3 regions of the Paraburkholderia youngii genome follow, and region 1 is predicted to be linked to each of the others. Evidence: riboswitches for the same ligand, from Rfam matches in the RefSeq annotation. Region 1 holds a riboswitch; each other region holds the start of a gene.

Evidence for each region. Region 1 has a riboswitch for cobalamin ahead of cobA (uroporphyrinogen-III C-methyltransferase). Riboswitches for the same ligand answer to the same signal wherever they lie in the genome.
Region 2: linked by a shared signal. The riboswitch ahead of G5S42_RS25705 (TonB-dependent receptor domain-containing protein) and the one ahead of cobA (uroporphyrinogen-III C-methyltransferase) in region 1 are both predicted to bind cobalamin.
Region 3: linked by a shared signal. The riboswitch ahead of G5S42_RS13965 (CbtB domain-containing protein) and the one ahead of cobA (uroporphyrinogen-III C-methyltransferase) in region 1 are both predicted to bind cobalamin.

What each region holds. Positions count from the first base shown of each region.
Region 1 is NZ_JAALDK010000001.1:1,152,847-1,158,264, forward strand. It holds gene G5S42_RS05400 (cobyrinic acid a,c-diamide synthase CobB) at 1-245, opposite strand, end outside; gene cobO (cob(I)yrinic acid a,c-diamide adenosyltransferase) at 249-851, opposite strand; gene G5S42_RS45420 (cobalamin biosynthesis protein) at 848-1,303, opposite strand; partial or broken gene cobA (uroporphyrinogen-III C-methyltransferase) at 1,346-2,071, opposite strand; cobalamin riboswitch at 2,316-2,584, opposite strand; cobalamin riboswitch at 2,665-2,942, shown strand; gene cobW (cobalamin biosynthesis protein CobW) at 3,146-4,237, shown strand; gene cobN (cobaltochelatase subunit CobN) at 4,251-5,418, shown strand, end outside.
Region 2 is NZ_JAALDK010000001.1:5,637,820-5,643,237, forward strand. It holds gene cobT (nicotinate-nucleotide--dimethylbenzimidazole phosphoribosyltransferase) at 1-259, opposite strand, end outside; gene G5S42_RS25695 (ABC transporter ATP-binding protein) at 295-1,149, opposite strand; gene G5S42_RS25700 (FecCD family ABC transporter permease) at 1,146-2,210, opposite strand; gene G5S42_RS25705 (TonB-dependent receptor domain-containing protein) at 2,250-4,181, opposite strand; cobalamin riboswitch at 4,274-4,537, opposite strand; gene G5S42_RS25710 (ATPase) at 4,758-5,117, shown strand; gene G5S42_RS25715 (cell division protein ZapA) at 5,114-5,418, shown strand, end outside.
Region 3 is NZ_JAALDK010000001.1:3,021,278-3,026,695, forward strand. It holds gene G5S42_RS13945 (ATP-binding protein) at 1-191, opposite strand, end outside; gene G5S42_RS13950 (ATPase domain-containing protein) at 195-1,709, opposite strand; gene G5S42_RS13955 (hypothetical protein) at 1,906-2,346, shown strand; gene G5S42_RS13960 (histidine phosphatase family protein) at 2,360-2,980, opposite strand; cobalamin riboswitch at 3,068-3,202, shown strand; gene G5S42_RS13965 (CbtB domain-containing protein) at 3,254-3,475, shown strand; gene G5S42_RS13970 (CbtA family protein) at 3,487-4,227, shown strand; rRNA gene G5S42_RS13975 (16S ribosomal RNA) at 4,827-5,418, shown strand, end outside.

The DNA.
Region 1 (5,418 bases):
CGGCACGCGCTTTCGCCGACCATCCATAGATCGAGCGACAGCACCGGCGCGCCGCTCGCGCGCGCGAGGATCATCGGGTCGAGAAAATCCGGCCCGGTCTTGAACACGCGCACGCGACGTCCGAGCCGCCGGTGATAGCGCGCGACACCCGCGGTGATCGTGGTCTTGCCTTGTCCCGAGGCGGCCGCGCTGATGAACAGCGCGGGGCACGCTGCGGAGCGAGTCCCCTTGGGGGGCGCGGACATCGCTCAGAACTCCACGCCGCGCTGCGCCTTCACACCCTGCTCGCGATACGGATGCTTGATCGCGCGCATTTCGGTGACGAGGTCGGCGGCTTCGATCAGCGCGTCGGGCGCATGGCGCCCGGTCACGACGACGTGCAGCATCGGCGCGCGCGCATTGATCACGGCGAGCACTTCGTCGAGCGGCAGGTACTCGTACTTCAGCACGGTGTTCAGCTCGTCGAGGATCACCATCTGATAGTCGCCGCTTTCGATCATCCGCCGCGCTTCGTTCCAGCCCTTGCGCGCGGTTGCCATGTCGGCTTCGCGGTTCTGCGTGTTCCACGTATAGCCGTCGCCCATCGTGACGAAATCGCATTGCGCGATCGCGCCGAGGAAATCGCGCTCCGACGTATGCAGCGCGCCCTTGATGAACTGCACGACACCCAGCCGCATGCCGTGGCCGAGCACCCGCACGGCCATGCCGAACGCGGCCGTGCTCTTGCCCTTGCCGGTGCCGGTGTTGACGATCAGCAGGCCTTTTTCGACGGTAGCGCTGGCCTGCTTCTTTTCGTGGCCTTCGCGGCGCCGTTCGGTCATGCGTTGATGCGATTCGGGATCGGTTTTCATCGGAGGTCCTGGTCTTGAGGGGCGGGATGGAAGGGCGCTACGTCGCCGGGTGCGCTGTCGCTCGCCGCCGCAATCGCGACGGTAATGCCGGCGTGCGTGGTCTTGCGTACGACCAGACGTGCGTTTTGCGTGATTGTCGCGCGGACCGACGCTGCTGCCGCCAGTAGCGCACACGGTTCGCACACACCGTCGACACCAAGATGCGCGCGCGCGGCCGCCGACGGCGACGCGAACGGTGCGGCGGCGATCTGCTCGCGGCTGAACAGTTGCAGCGGTAGTTGATGGCGCGAACAGAATTCGAGCAGACCTGCTTCGTTGGCTTTGGCGTCGATCGTCGCAATGGTGTGGATCTGCTCGAAGGCATTCGAACCGAGTGCTGCGCGCACGGCGGCTTCGATGTCAGCCGCATCGCTGTGCAAGCGGCAACCTATGCCGACGCTCAGCGTTTTAATCGCGCTCGCAGCTTGTTCGTGAGCGACTCGGCCGTCGCGTTTGGCCGCATCACGCGCAAGAGCGAACGAGGCCACGCCGCCGATCACGACGATCGCCGGCGAGCCGAGCCCCGCGCGCACGACCGCCTCGGCAAACTCGCGCAGCGGCGCGAGCACGTGACGCTGCTCCGGCCGCGTCGCCGATTCGATCGCCGCGCAGGGCGTATCGGCGGACATGCCGGCCGCGAGCAACGCGCCGACGATTTCGCCGAGCCGCCGCATGCCCATATAGATCACGAGCGTCATCTGCGTCGCGGCGAGCGCGGCCCAGTCCGGCTCGCCACCGCCGGCGCCGTGGCCGGTGACGAACACGACGCCCTGCGCGTAATCGCGATGCGTGACCGCGATGCCGAGCGTCGCGGGCGCGGCGATGCCGGCCGTGATGCCGTTGATCACGTCGACTTCAACACCAGCCGCCTGCAGCGCCTGCAATTCTTCGCCGCCGCGGCCGAACACGAACGGATCGCCGCCTTTGAGCCGCGCCACGCTGCGTCCCGCGCGCAGATGCCCGAGCATTTGCGCGACGATGTCCGCTTGCGGAGTCGACGGATGGCCGCCGCGCTTGCCGACGTATACGACTTGCGCGTTGGCGCCCGCGAACTGCAGAACGTCGGGATTGACCAGATCGTCGACCAGCACGACATCGGCCTGCGCGAGCGCACGGGTGGCCTTCAGCGTCATCAGTTCGACGTCGCCGGGACCGGCGCCGATCAGCCAGGCGCGCGTCATCGCGGCGTGCATGGCGCATGCCATGCGGAGATGGGAGGGGAGTGGCGGCGTGCGACGGTGCGCGCGGCGGTGAATATGGATGTCATGCGGTACAGCGAATCCGGGCGCGGCCACTCGTGCGGTTCGCGGCGGATTCTTCAGTGAGAACGCCACGACACGCGCGATGCCGCGCTACTACGCCTTCACATCCGTTCCCCGCGGATTCCGGCGGCCGGCGGCGCAACCCGATGCACGCATGCATGCGGCGCCGCCTCCGCGTCTGGCCGGTATCCGGGCTGGCGGCCTCACGCGCTTCGCCTTCCCGTCCCGGTTTGCGAATCTGCGGATTCGCGGGGACAGTGGCATCAAAAAACGCATGCGCGGCACAGCGGAATCGAAGCTGAATCGAACCGCGCGCCGCAGGTCGCTTACCGTTGCGGGGACAGCACAGGTTGAACGCGCGACGCGCTGCCTGTTTCCCGTTTAACTGCACATGCGAGCGCATGTGCGGGCACCAAACGCGCGCATACGATAGCACATGACGCCTTGCCGGATAAGCCGCGGCGGCGCTTTCCGGCGCCCCGCGTTCCTTGACTGCGCATGCCCGGGGGCCTACACTCGCACGCACTTTGGGTGCTCGCGTGCGCGTTCGTGCGCATGCAGTTAAACGGGAAACAGGGAGCCATCTGCGCTAGAGCGGCTAACCTGTGCTGTCCCCGCAACGGTAAGCGAAAAGCGGTTCCGGCTTGATAGCCGGGCGCCGCGGTGCCGGCTTCGATGTCCTCGCGCAAGGTCGCGTCGACATATCACCACTGGACGAGAAACCACTCGTCCGGGAAGGGGAAGCGGCGCTTTCGCCAGCCCGGATACCGGCCCGAAGAAGCAGAACGACCGCCGCGGGGATGCGGCGGCGCGTTCATGACCTCAGTTCCGCTTTCTGTATTTCCGTTGTCGCGGCAATGCCGTCGTTCGTCCCCGTGTCTGGTGATCGCTGGTACTGTTGCGCGTGCTTCATTCGCTCCATTCGCCAGCCGATGCCGACCGATGCGCGGAACTTGCGGCAGACCGATGCAACGCAAAGGGATGGACCTCACGATGCAAACTCAATTGCGCAAGATTCCCGTCACGATCGTTACCGGCTTTCTCGGCAGTGGCAAAACTACGTTGCTGCGGCACATCCTTCAGCATGCGGGCGGCAAGCGCATAGCGGTGATCGTCAACGAGTTCGGCGAACTCGGCATCGACGGCGAAATCCTCAAGGGCTGCGGCATCGGTTGCGATGAAAACGGCGTCGAGACCGAAGGGCAATTGTATGAACTCGCGAACGGTTGTCTGTGCTGCACCGTGCAGGAAGAGTTTTTCCCGGTGATGGAAAAGCTCGCGGAGCGGCGCGACGAACTCGATCACGTGCTGATCGAAACCTCGGGGCTCGCATTGCCGAAGCCGCTCGTGCAGGCGTTCAACTGGCCGCAGATCCGCAACGGCTTCACGGTCGACGCGGTGGTGACGGTGGTGGATGGCCCCGCCGCCGCAAGCGGCCAGTTCGCCGATAACCCGGTCGCCGTCGATGCGCAGCGCAAGGCCGATCCGAATCTCGATCACGAGTCGCCGCTGCACGAGCTGTTCGAAGACCAGTTGTCGGCCGCCGATCTGGTGATTCTGAACAAGACCGATCTGATCGACGACGCGCGGCAGCACGAAGTGGAAGCCGCGATCCGCGCGGAGATTCCGCCGCAGGTGAAGATCGTGCGCGCGCAGCGGGGGCAGCTCGACCTGCATACGCTGCTGGGGCTCGAAGCGGCGTCGGAACAGACGATCCATCTGCGTCACGACCACCACGGTTCCGCCGACGACCCCGATCATCATCACGACGAATTCGATTCGGTCGTCGTGCAGGCATCGGTGCCGTCGCGCGACGCGGCGCTCGCCGCGTTGCAGACGCTGGTCGAAAGCCACACGATTTACCGTGTCAAAGGCTTCGCGGCACTGCCGGGCGCGGCGATGCGCCTCGTGATCCAGGGCGTTGGCCGGCGCTTCGACAGCTACTTCGACCGGCGCTGGCAGGCGGGCGAAAGCGGCGACGACGCCCTGAGCCGCTTCGTGCTGATCGGCGAAGACCTCGATCAACCCGCGCTGCAACAGGCGTTCGACGCGGCGCTCGGCGCGACGTCGAACGCGACGGCATAACGGGCGCACCAGCATGCATTTGCTGCGCACGACGCCGGGCGGTTTCGTCGACGATACGCAGGGCGTGATCCGCATCGATCAGCGGCCCGCCGAGATCGTCGTGCTCAGTTCCGCCGACACCACGCTGTCGCTGCTCGCGAGCGTGGTGCCGCGTCTCGATGACGGCTTCCCGAGCCTGCGGCTCGCGAACGTCACGTATCTGCGTCAGCCGGCCTCGGTCGATTTCTATCTCGACGACGTGTTGCAGCATGCGCGCGTGGTCGTCGTCGATCATCTCGGCGGCGAAGCGTATTGGCCGTACGGCATCGAGCAGGTCGTCGCGCTCGCGCAGCGCAAACAGCAAACGCTCGCGATGTTTTCCGGCGATCTGCAGGAGGACCCGAACCTGCTCGCGCGCAGCACCGCGAGCGCCGAGTTGTGTCAGCAGTTGTGGCGCTATCTGCGCGAGGGCGGTCCGCAGAACGCCGAGGCGTTTTTGCGCTGCATCGCGTACCGCGCGCTCGGTTGGGGGCGCGCGCCCGAGCCGCCGCGCGCATTGCCGGCCGCGTCGCTGTATCACCCCGAGCGCGATACGCCTACCGTTGCCGACTGGCAGGCGCGTTGGCGGCAGGACGCGCCGGTTGTCGCGATCCTGTTCTACAAGGCGCATCTGCAGGCCGCCAATACCGCGGTGTTCGATGCGCTGATCGATGCGCTCGAAGCGCAAGGGCTCAATCCGCTGCCTCTCGCGATCACGTCGTTGAAGGATGCGATGAGCCGCGATGTCGTGCAGTCGCTGTGCGCGCAACATGGCGTCGCGCTGGTGCTGAACACCACCGCGTTCGCCGCGTCCGCGATCGACGACCCCGAGCCGCTCGCACTCGCCGGCGACGCGCCGGTGTTCCAGGTGATCCTGAGCGGCGGCAATCGCGACGATTGGCTGAAAGACAACCACGGCCTCAATTCGCGCGATATCGCGATGCACGTCGCGCTGCCCGAAGTGGACGGGCGCATCATCACGCGCGCGATCAGCTTCAAGGGGCTCGCGTATCGCTGTGCGCATACGCAGGTCGACGTGGTTCGTTATCAGCCCGACCTCGAACGGGTGCGCTTTCTCGCCGAGCTGAGCCGGCGCTGGTGCCGTCTGCGTTCGCTCGATAACGCCGACAAGAAAGTCGCGTTGATTCTCGCGAACTATCCGA
Region 2 (5,418 bases), 4.5 Mb from region 1:
CGGTCACCGCTTGCGGATACGGGCTCACGCCTTCGGCGGCGATACCGTGATCGCCCGCGAACACGATCATCGCGGGCCGCTGCACGCTAGGACGAGTACTGCGCTGGATCAGGCCCATCTGGCGCGCGAGCGTTTCGAGCCGGCCGAGGCTGCCGGGCGGTTTGGTGCGCGTATCGATGATCCGTTGCAGCTCGGCGCGCAGCGTCTGATCGAGCGGCGCGACTTCGGGCAAACCGGCCGGGAGTGGGATGCGAGTCATAGTTGTGATCGAAACAAGGTATAGGGGATTAATAGTCAGCCTGACTTTTCCTCATGACCGGCAGGCGATTCATGACGCGCGCGCGGCGCGGGAATCAGCGCCTCGTGCTCGCCATCGCGAATCAGAATCAGCGGATAGCCGAACGCGCGGCTCGTCAACGCGGGCGTCAGCACGTCGCGCACCGGGCCCGCATACGCGCCGCCCGCGCCGTCGAGCAGCAACGCATGCGTCGCGAAGCGGCGCGCGAGGTTCAGGTCATGGCAGGAGAACAGCACACTGCGCGCTATGCTGCGTCCCGGCTCGCGCGTCCATGCAACGAGCGCTTCGAGGCAGTCGATCTGGTGATGCAGGTCGAGATGCGACAACGGTTCGTCGAGCAGCAACAGCGGCGCGTCCTGGCACAGCACTGCCGCGAGCGCGACGCGCTGACGCTCGCCGCCCGATAGCGACAGCACGTCGCGCGCCGCAAAGCCCGCGAGGCCGAGCGATTCGAGCGCCGCCTGTGCAGCCGCGCGATCTTCATCGCGCTCCCAGCCCCAACCGCCCAGATGCGGGAAGCGATTCAGCAGCACGATGTCGAGCACGCTGGCATTGAACGCATCGGCCGCGCTTTGCGGCATCAGCGCGCGGCGCCGTGCGAGCGGCAGCGGCTGCCAGTCGGCCACGCGCACGCCATCGAGTTCGACATGGCCCGCCGCCGGATGCAACAGGCCCGCCAGCGTCGACAGCAAGGTGGTCTTGCCCGCGCCGTTCGGCCCGGCGATACACCAGACTTCGCCCGCATTGAAGGTGTGCGTGAACGCGTCGAGCAAGGTGCGCGCGCCGGCGCGCAGTGTCAGGCGCTGCGTGCTCAGCATCGAAGAGGTGGGGCTGGGTTCGGCTTGCATCATCGGCGGCGTTTGAGCAGCATCCACAGGAACACCGGCACGCCGACCAGCGACGTGATCACGCCGACCGGCAATTGCGCGGGCGCAATCACGGTCCGCGCGATCAGATCCGCGCCCATCACCGCGACGCCGCCGCCGAGTGCAGCCGCCGGCAGCAGCATGCGCTGGTCGTTGCCGAACGCGAGCCGCAGCATATGCGGCACGACGAGACCGACGAAGCCGATCGTGCCCGCGGTCGTCACCGCCGCGGCTGCCGCCAGCGACGCGACCAGGTACACGCGCAAACGCAGTGGCATTACCGCGACGCCGAGCGCTTGCGCGGCTGCGTCGCCGCGCAGCAGCACGTTCAGACGCGGCGCGGCTGGCACGATCGCGAGCAACACGAGCGCGAGCGCGATCAGCGCGGTCCACGGCAGCGCGCCGCCATTGAGGTCGCCGGTCAGCCAGAACAGCATGCCGCGCAGACGGCTATCGGGCGCGAGATTGAGCAGCAGCGTGATCATCGCGCCCCACCCGGCCGCGATCACCGCGCCGGTCAGCAGCAAACGCGGCGACGTGTCCTGCGGCTCGCCGCGCCACAGTTCGCGACGCGCGAGTCCGAGCACCAGCAGGATCGACACGAACGCACCCGCGAACGCGCTCGCATCGACGATCCACCAGGCGCCGCCCGCGATCATCGCGACCAGCGCGAAGCTGGCCGCGCCGCCCGACACGCCGAGCACGTACGGCTCGGCCAGCGGATTGCGCAGCAGCACCTGAAGCAGCGCGCCGGCGAGCGCGAGCAACGCGCCGCACGCGAAGCCTGCGAGCGCGCGCGGCAATCGCAACGTGCGCACGATTTCGCCGGCGAGATCGTCGCTGCCCGTGGCGCCGAACGTGTGCGTTGGCACGAGCGCCGCAAGCACGCGCGACGGCGCGAGCGGCACGCTGCCGAGCACCAGCGACGCGCCGAGCAGCGCGACGGCGGCGAGCGCGAGTCCGAGCCAGATCGCGGCCGCGCGTTTCGCGTTCATCGGGCGCGGCGTTGCCATCGCGGCGGACAGCGAACCGGACGCGCGACTCATCCGCGTGCGCTCACGCATGCGGCCAACCCGGCGCGCGCGTCACTGCTGCCGCCAGCCGAGCGTGACATACGCACCGCGTCGCGGCGAGTTATACGAGTAGGCCGTCTCATAGTCCTTGTTGAACAGATTGTCGATTTGCGCGCTGACGTACCACGCCTTCGTGATGTTGTAGCGCGCCGATAGATTCACGATGCCATAACCGCCGAGCTTGCCGGTGCTGTCTGGACGCGGACCGCTGACGATCCACTCGCCCCCAACCCGCCATCCACCGATGCTGCGATTCGCCGCGAACGACCCGAAGCGTCGCGCGCGTCGCACGAGGTCGGTACCGCTGTCGAGATCGACCGGGTTCTGCAGCGTCAATGTCGCGCGTACGTCGGTCTTGCCGACATGACCGCTCCACGATCCTTCGAGTCCCTGCACCTTCGCATGGCCGACGTTCTCCGCGAGATAGATGCCGGGGATCGTCTGCACGTAGTCGATCAGATTCGTATAGCGCGTCTGGAATGCGTTCAGACGCATCACGCCGAGCGCGTCGGTCGCGTACTGCAAACCGGCTTCGACCGAGTGACTGCGCTCCGGCTGGATCGACGGGTTGCCGCTGATCGGATAGTACAGATCGTCGAAGCTCGGCGCGCGGAACGCATCGGAATAGCTTGCGGTTACCTTCCAGCGCGACGTGATGTCGAAACCGTAGCCGAGATAGTAACTGTTCGCTCCGCCGAAATCGGAGTACTGGTCGCGGCGTACGTTGGCCTGAATCTGGTTGCGGCCGAAGCGTGCGCTGTAGCCGGCGAAGACCGAATCGACGTGACGGTCGGGCGCGGCGAACGTGTCGGAGTCGAGAGTCTGGTCGAGATGTTCGTAGCCGAATTGCAGCTTCTGGTTCGCGGCGAGCGCGAAATCGTTCTGCCACGTGTACTGGCGATTGTCGGTATCGAAACGGTCGTTGTAGATGCCATTGGTGTTCGATACGCTGCGGTCGTCGCCCTCGGCGAGCGTGAAGTGGGTGGTCCACCAGTCGGTCAGCTTGCCGTTCGCAAACACCGACACCTGACGCACCTTGCTATAGAGGTTGTTCAGATCGGTTGGCACGCCGTACGCATTGTCGTAGCTGTTGTTGTTGTTCGACTGGAAGTAGCTGACACCCGCATCCCACTTGTCGGTGAACTTGTGGCGCAGCGACGCGCTGATGCTCTCGTTCAGATTGCCGTTCGCGTTCGGATTCGCGCCCGGCGCCTCGAGCGGATCGAGCGACGAAAAGCCGTCGTTCTTCGTGCGCGCGAGCGAGATGTTGAAGGTCGTGCGACCGTCCTGATCGAGCGCGCCGTTCACGCCGGCCGTTTGCGTCTGCGTGTGATAGCTGCCGTAGCCGAGCGAAAAATTGAAGCGCGGCGGATGATCGCCGCCGTCTTTCGTGAACACCTGCACGACACCGCCGATCGCGCCCGAGCCGTACAGCGCCGACACGTTGCCGTTCACGACTTCGACGTGATCGACCTGGTCGAGCGGAATCTGTGCGAGCTGAGAGGAGCCGAGACTCACCGAATCGACGCGCACGCCGTCGATCAGCAGCAGCGATTGTGTCGACGACGCGCCGCGCAGAAAGAGGCTCGTGGTCGAACCGGGGCCACCCGTGCGCGAGATTTGCGCGCCGGGTGCGAGTCGCAGCAGGCCGGGCAGATCGGTCGCGGTCGTGTCGGCGATGTCCTGCTGATCGAACTGCGTGGTCTGCGGGATCGCGTCGCGCAACGCTTGCGCTCCGCGTTGTGCGGTCACGACGATCGGCGAGAGCACGTTGCCCGATGCATCGGCGGAAGCGGGATTGGCCGCATCCGCAACGTTTGGGGCGTTCGCGGTGCTTGCATCCGCAGCGGACGATGAAGGCACAGGCTCGGCGCTTTGCGCATGCGCGACGAGCGGCAGGCTCGCGAACGCGAGCAGCGTCGCGCGGGCGATGGGGGACAACATGGGATGACATTCCTGTGGATAGCATGCACGGCCTGCTTCCCCGCAGGCCGACGCGTCACGAGGCGTCCCCCCATGTTTAACGTTTTCGCGGGGGACGTCCCTCTTTTCTGGCCGGTATCCGGGCTACGACACATCGATCCCGCCTTCCCACGCGTGACGCGCAGTGGCACACTCGCAGATTGAACTTCCAACCGTGCGACAAGGACCGACCTGCATGAGCACATCACATGCGGTCGTTTACCGTTGCGGGGGCAGCGCAGGTTCGCGCATCCGGTTTGGCACCGCGCGCGCCCTGCTTCCCGTTTAACTGCGCGCGCCGAAAAGCGCGCGCGGGCACCAGAGTGCGGGAAGTGTAGGAGCGGCTTCGCGGGGCGTCAAGAAAGGCCAACCGGAGCGCGATCCGTTCTGTCGAATGCAGGTTATTGTCCGATGGATTGCCGGTCTTTGATCTTATGGTCGACGACACGACTCGCAACGAACCTGCATGAAGCGATGCTGTTACGTCTCGAAACGAGACAATTGTCGGAACCTGTAATATTCCGCGCTAAAATGCGATGTCTTTAGAGGACGCAGCACATGCTCACCGAACTCGAATCACTCTCCCAGAACATCGGCAAGCTGATTGCGATCAGCAAGCGCCACAACGAAGCGCGGATCGCGCTCGAAGAGCAACTCGCGCAAACGCGTGCCGAAGTACAAGCCACGCACACCGAACTCGCGCAATTGCGTGCCGAGCGCGATGCACTGCAAGCGGAACGCGACGCGCTGTCCGCCAAGATCGACGACGCTCAGGTGCGCCTGAATGCGATTCTCGAAAAATTGCCGCGCGCACGCGCAAGCAGCGAACCGGATAACCAGCTCGATCTGCTCGAGTCCGCCCAGCCCGAACACGAGGAAGCGGAAGGCGACGTGAGCCGACACGGAGAAAGCGCATGACCACCAAGCAGATCGAAGTATCGATTCTCGAAGTACCCTACCGTCTCGCCTGTTCGCCCGAAACGGAAGGCGCGCTGCTCGAGGCGGTCGCGCGCGTCGACGCGGAGATGAAGAAAATCCGCAGCGGCAGCAACGTGCGCGGCACCGATCGCATCGCGGTGATGGCGGCGCTGTCGCTGGCATCGGAACTGCTTAAGCTGCAAAGCAGCGTGCGACACGGAGAAGCATTTCCTGCTGAAGAAATCCGGCGTACAATGCAGCAAATGAACGAACAGCTAGGTACTGTGATTGAGCAGTACAG
Region 3 (5,418 bases), 1.9 Mb from region 1:
AGGCCCGAGCCGTGGCCGTTCGCGAGCGCTTCCTCGGTGAGCAGCGCGGTGCCCGCGCCGGCGTCGAGCTCGCTGGTGAGCGCGTCGGCGTCGTCGCAGGTCACGCAGGCGCGTGCGTCGTTGTGCAGCACAGCGGCGATCACTTCGGCGTCGCGGCCGAACGGTGCGAGGATGAGGACGCGCTGCTCCATCGCTTACTGTCCCGACGTGTCGATCAGATTCGCCGCACCGAGCATCGCGGTGCTGCCGCGATACGAGGGCAGGCCCGACAGCACGCCCTCGAAGTCACGCAGCGCTTCCCCTACCTCGACGCCTTTGGTGCCGAGGCGGAACTGGCGGATCGTGCGTTCATGATCGTTCGCGCGGCTCTTGACGGCGGTTACCGCGGTCAGCACTTCGCCGTGATGCTCGAAGTAGCGGAACAGCACGACCACGTCGCTCAGATAACTGATGTCGACCTCGGTCTGCACCTCGCCGATGATGCCGTGCTGCCCGAGCACGAGCATCGTGACCACGCCCTGCTGATTCAGATAGCCGAGCAACTCGTGCATGTGCAGCAGCAGGAAGCGCTCGCCCGGCATCGCCTGCAGATAGGCGTTCAGGCTGTCGACCGCGACATAGCGCACGCCCTCGTTTTCGACCGCGTTGCGCACGTCGCTCGACAGCTCGCCCGGCGAAATTTCCGCGGGATCGATCTGGCGCAGCGTCAGCAGGCCGCTGTCGACATGCGGTGCGAGATCCATGCCGAGCGACGCGCAGCGCGTCACCAGGGTGCTGAGCGTTTCATCGAACACGTAGTACGCGCAGCGCTCGCCGCGTTCGAGCGCGGCAAGCAGGCACGACACGACGGTGGTGGTTTTGCCGACCCCCGACGGGCCGATGACCAGCGAATTGGTGCCGGGAACGAGGCCGCCGCCGAGCAGCGCGTCGAGGCCGGACGTGCCGGTGCTCATCGGGCTCGTGCCGAATTCGCGGTGATGCTCGGCGGCGACGAGGCGCGGATAGACGCGCAGACCGCCGGTGTTCAGCGTGAAGTCGTGATAGCCCTCGCGGAACTTGATGCCGCGCATCTTCGCGATGCGCAGACGGCGGCGGTTGCCGCCGTAATCGTGGGCAATGTTGTCGAGGCTGATCACGCCGTGCACGATGCTGTGAAGCTGAATGTCGGAGGCGCTGGCCGACGTGTCGTCGAGCAGCAGCACCGTGCATGCGCGCGTCGAGAAATGGTGCTTGAGCGCGAGAATCTGCCGACGGTAGCGCAACGGGTTCTCCGCCAGCAGACGCAGTTCGGACAAGCTGTCGAGCACGACGCGCGCGGGTTTCAGTTCGTCGACGTGTTCGATCACGTTGCGCACGCTTTCGCCGAGTTCGACTTCGGCCGGGTGCAGCACGCTCTGTTCGTATTGCGGTTCGAGCCCTTCTTCGGGCAGCTGTTCGAGTATCTTGAAGCGGCTCAGATCCCAGCCGTGGCTCGCGCCGATCGCGAGCAGTTCGGCACGGGTTTCGGACAGCGTGACGTAAAGACCGGTCTGCCCTTCGTCGAGGCCCTTGAGTAAGAATTGCAATGCCAAGGTCGTTTTGCCCGTGCCTGGCGCACCCTCTATGAGGTACATGCGGTTCGGCGTAAGACCACCGCCGAGGATGTCGTCGATTCCTGCGATGCCCGACGATAAGCGGGCGGGGGTGGGGGCGGCGGTGGTAGTCGACATGATGGTTGAAATGACGTCGGCAGTGGCTTTGATCGGAAGCGGCGTGATGTTGCGGCCGGTATGGCGCCACGCAATTTGTGTGCCGTCCTGCGCCGCCTGCGTGCTGGGTGTTCGCGCGTATGGGCATGAAGCGTGCTATTGAGGGTGGCTCGCTGCGAGCTTTTTTCAGCAGCACTCTGGAAGCTTCACGCACAACATGAAAACCTATCGACTCTCCGCTATCGCGCTTACCGCGGCATCGCTCGTTGCGCTGCTGCCGGTCGGCGCATCCGCCGACGATAGCCCCAGACCTTGCGGCGCGCTGAAACGGATCGTCGCCGCGGCGCCCGACGGCTTCACCTCGCTGACGCCCGACGACGGCAAAGGCGTCGCGCAACCCTATGGCGACGACGCGCAATGTTCAGCCGCGCATCGTAGTTTCCAGTGCACGTGGACGCCGCATCAGGCGGCGGGCTCGAACGCGGATGCGTTGGAAGCGGTCGCGGCCGACATCGCGTCGTGCCTGCCCGATGCAACGCACGATCAGAATTCGCCGGGACGTCAGCACTTTTATCTCGGCGCGAAGGATCGACGCACCGAAATCACGCTGACTCCCGAGGGGGTGAACCAATTGCGGCTCGTGGTGTCGGGCAGGTAAGCGGCGGTTCCGTTCAGGCGGTGGCAGACGGCCACCATGACCAGCCGCGTCGCGAGTGGTGCAATTCGACGACCGACAGCGGCGTGATCTCGATGCGACAGAACACGGTTGGCGATGCGCCGAGGGCATGCACGATTGCCGCTCGCAGAAGCGTTGCGTGGGTGATCGCGACGATGGTTCGACCGTGTGCAGAGGCCGCGAAGCCTGCTTCGTTGACCGCGTTGCATGAGCGTACGTCTGCCTGTTGCGCGTCGAGCCACTCTCCGACCCGCCGCGCGAGTCGATCGAACGATTCACCCCCGGGCGGTGCTGCGTCGGGCTCGCGCGTCCAGGCGGCGAGTTCGCGGGGGGCTTCGTCGGCAATCTCCGCGAGGCGCTGGCCGCGCCATTTGCCATAGTCGATATCCGCCAATGCGTCGGCAGGCGTGGCGCTCAGACCGAGCGCGGCGACCGTTTCGCGGGCGCTGGCGGCGGGGCTGGTGAATACGGTGGCGTCGGCGGGAAGCGCGAGACGGGCGCGCGCCGCTTCGGCTTCGGCGCGGCCGCGCGCGTCGAGCGGATCGTCGGCGGGGAAGCGGCCCGCGCGCTGCGCGGCCGTTGCCGCATGGCTCACCAGTAATAGTCGCGTATCCATTCTTTGCGTTGGCGCCTCATTCGCACTTGCCTGCGTGGCTTGACGGGCTCGCGGCGTGCGTTGCGCGTTGCGGCGCAGCCCTCGCCGTCGCGGAAGCCGCAGTTTAGCGCGTAGAATACCGACAATGCGAAGCACGGAAGCCGGTGAGAGCCCGGCGCGGTCGCGCCACTGTAATCGGCCTTGCAATCCACAAGAGCCGAAAGCCAGACCTGAGCTTCGCACCATTCCTCTGCAATCGACTATCGGGGCGCGTTACCCCAGGAGATGTCCATCATGACCGAAGCTGTTTTCGATCGCGCCGCGCAACCGGCGGCCCAGCCCACTCCCATTCCCTTGCGTGAACTGCTGCCGTGGGTCGTATTCGGCGGCTTGCTGCTGTTGCTCGCGCTTTACTTCGTTGGTGCGGAACAGGGTGCGACGTCGCTCGTGCCCGGCATGTACGTGCATGAGTTCGTGCACGACGGCCGCCATCTGCTTGGCTTTCCCTGCCACTAACGGAGTTCGACATGGTAGGTAAATTGTTGGTGCGCGGGATGCTCGCGGGCATCGTCGCGGGCTTGCTCACGTTCGCGTTCGCGCGAATCGTCGGCGAACCACAGGTCGATCAGGCGATTTCATTCGAAGAGAAAGCGGCCGCGGCGCGCGGCGAGGCGCCCGAGCCCGAAATCGTGAGCCGTGAGACGCAGGCTGGCCTCGGCCTGCTGACTGGCGTGGTCACGTATGGCGCGGCATTCGGCGGTCTGTTCTCGCTGGTGTTTGCCTATGCGTATGGACGCGCGGGTTCGTTGAGCGTGCGCGCGCTGTCTGCGTGGCTCGCGCTTGGCGCGTTCATCGCCATCGTGGTCGTGCCGAATATCAAGTATCCGGCCAATCCGCCGTCGGTCGGTGATCCGGACACGATCGGCGCGCGCACGGGCCTGTTCTTTCTGATGATCGCGATTTCGCTCGCAACGATGGTGTTTTCGCTGAAGGTGCGGCGCCGCGCGGCGGCGAAGCTGGGTGCATGGAACGGCTCGATCGTCGCGGGGCTCGTATTCGTCGCGATCATCGCGGCCGTACAACTGTCGATGCCGGTCATCAATGAAGTGCCGGCCACGTTCCCGGCCGTGCTGCTGTGGAAGTTCCGCGTCGCGGCGATCGGCATGCAGGTGGTCATGTGGACGACGATCGGGCTGTTGTTCGGCGCGATGGTCGAGCGCAGTGCTTTTATGCGTACGAATGCGCGGGTGACGATGAAGTCCGCTTGAATAAGACGGTGACGCGTGGCCGCGCAAGCGGCGACGCTTCGCGCGCAACGCGCGAGAATGGTTTTGGATCAAGTACTTGGCGCGGTTGTGGAGCGGTTATCCACAGCCTTGCGAACATTTTCTGTGGAAAAGCTGCTTAACGGCTTTTCGCAACTCCACTCGACGCGGCGCCTAGGGAAATCCAATTGGACGCCTAACTAATTCATGTTGTACGCGGCACTGCTCAATTTTTAAGCTCTTCAACTTTTTAAAATAATTTGTGAGAAGGGTATTGACGCGGCGCGGACCGCTCTCCATAATCTCGCTTCTCTGCTGCAGACGCAGCGACGCAAACGAAGCAGTGCCGGGTGGTGGTGGTTCAGGCGCTGCGGGTTGGGCGGATCGATCTTTAAAAACTAACAGCCGATAAGTGTGGGCGCTTGATGCGGAATGCGGCGGCGGATCCGTATGGATCTGCTGCAAGGCAAAAGTATCAGAAGCCTCACACAGTATTAGAGGAAGGTTTATCTGTCGAAAGACGGATTGATCATCGTCAGTACGTTGAGTGAGCGACCGGTTCATAAGCAGGAAACTGCGGAACCGAAAACAGTAACAGGTTTGAACTGAAGAGTTTGATCCTGGCTCAGATTGAACGCTGGCGGCATGCCTTACACATGCAAGTCGAACGGCAGCACGGACTTCGGTCTGGTGGCGAGTGGCGAACGGGTGAGTAATACATCGGAACGTGTCCTGGAGTGGGGGATAGCCCGGCGAAAGCCGGATTAATACCGCATACGCTCTGTGGAGGAAAGCGGGGGATCGCAAGACCTCGCGCTCAAGGGGCGGCCGATGGCAGATTAGGTAGTTGGTGGGGTAAAGGCCTACCAAGCCGACGATCTGTAGCTGGTCTGAGAGGACGACCAGCCACACTGGGACTGAGACACGGCCCAGACTCCTACGGGAGGCAGCAGTGGGGAATTTTGGACAATGGGCGCAAGCCTGATCCAGCAATGCCGCGTGTGTGAAGAAGGCCTTCGGGTTGTAAAGCACTTTTGTCCGGAAAGAAAACCTCGTGGCTAATATCCGTGAGGGATGACGGTACCGGAAGAATAAGCACCGGCTAACTACGTGCCAGCAGCCGCGGTAATACGTAGGGTGCGAGCGTTAATCGGAATTACTGGGCGTAAAGCGTGCGCAGGCGGTGCTGTAAGA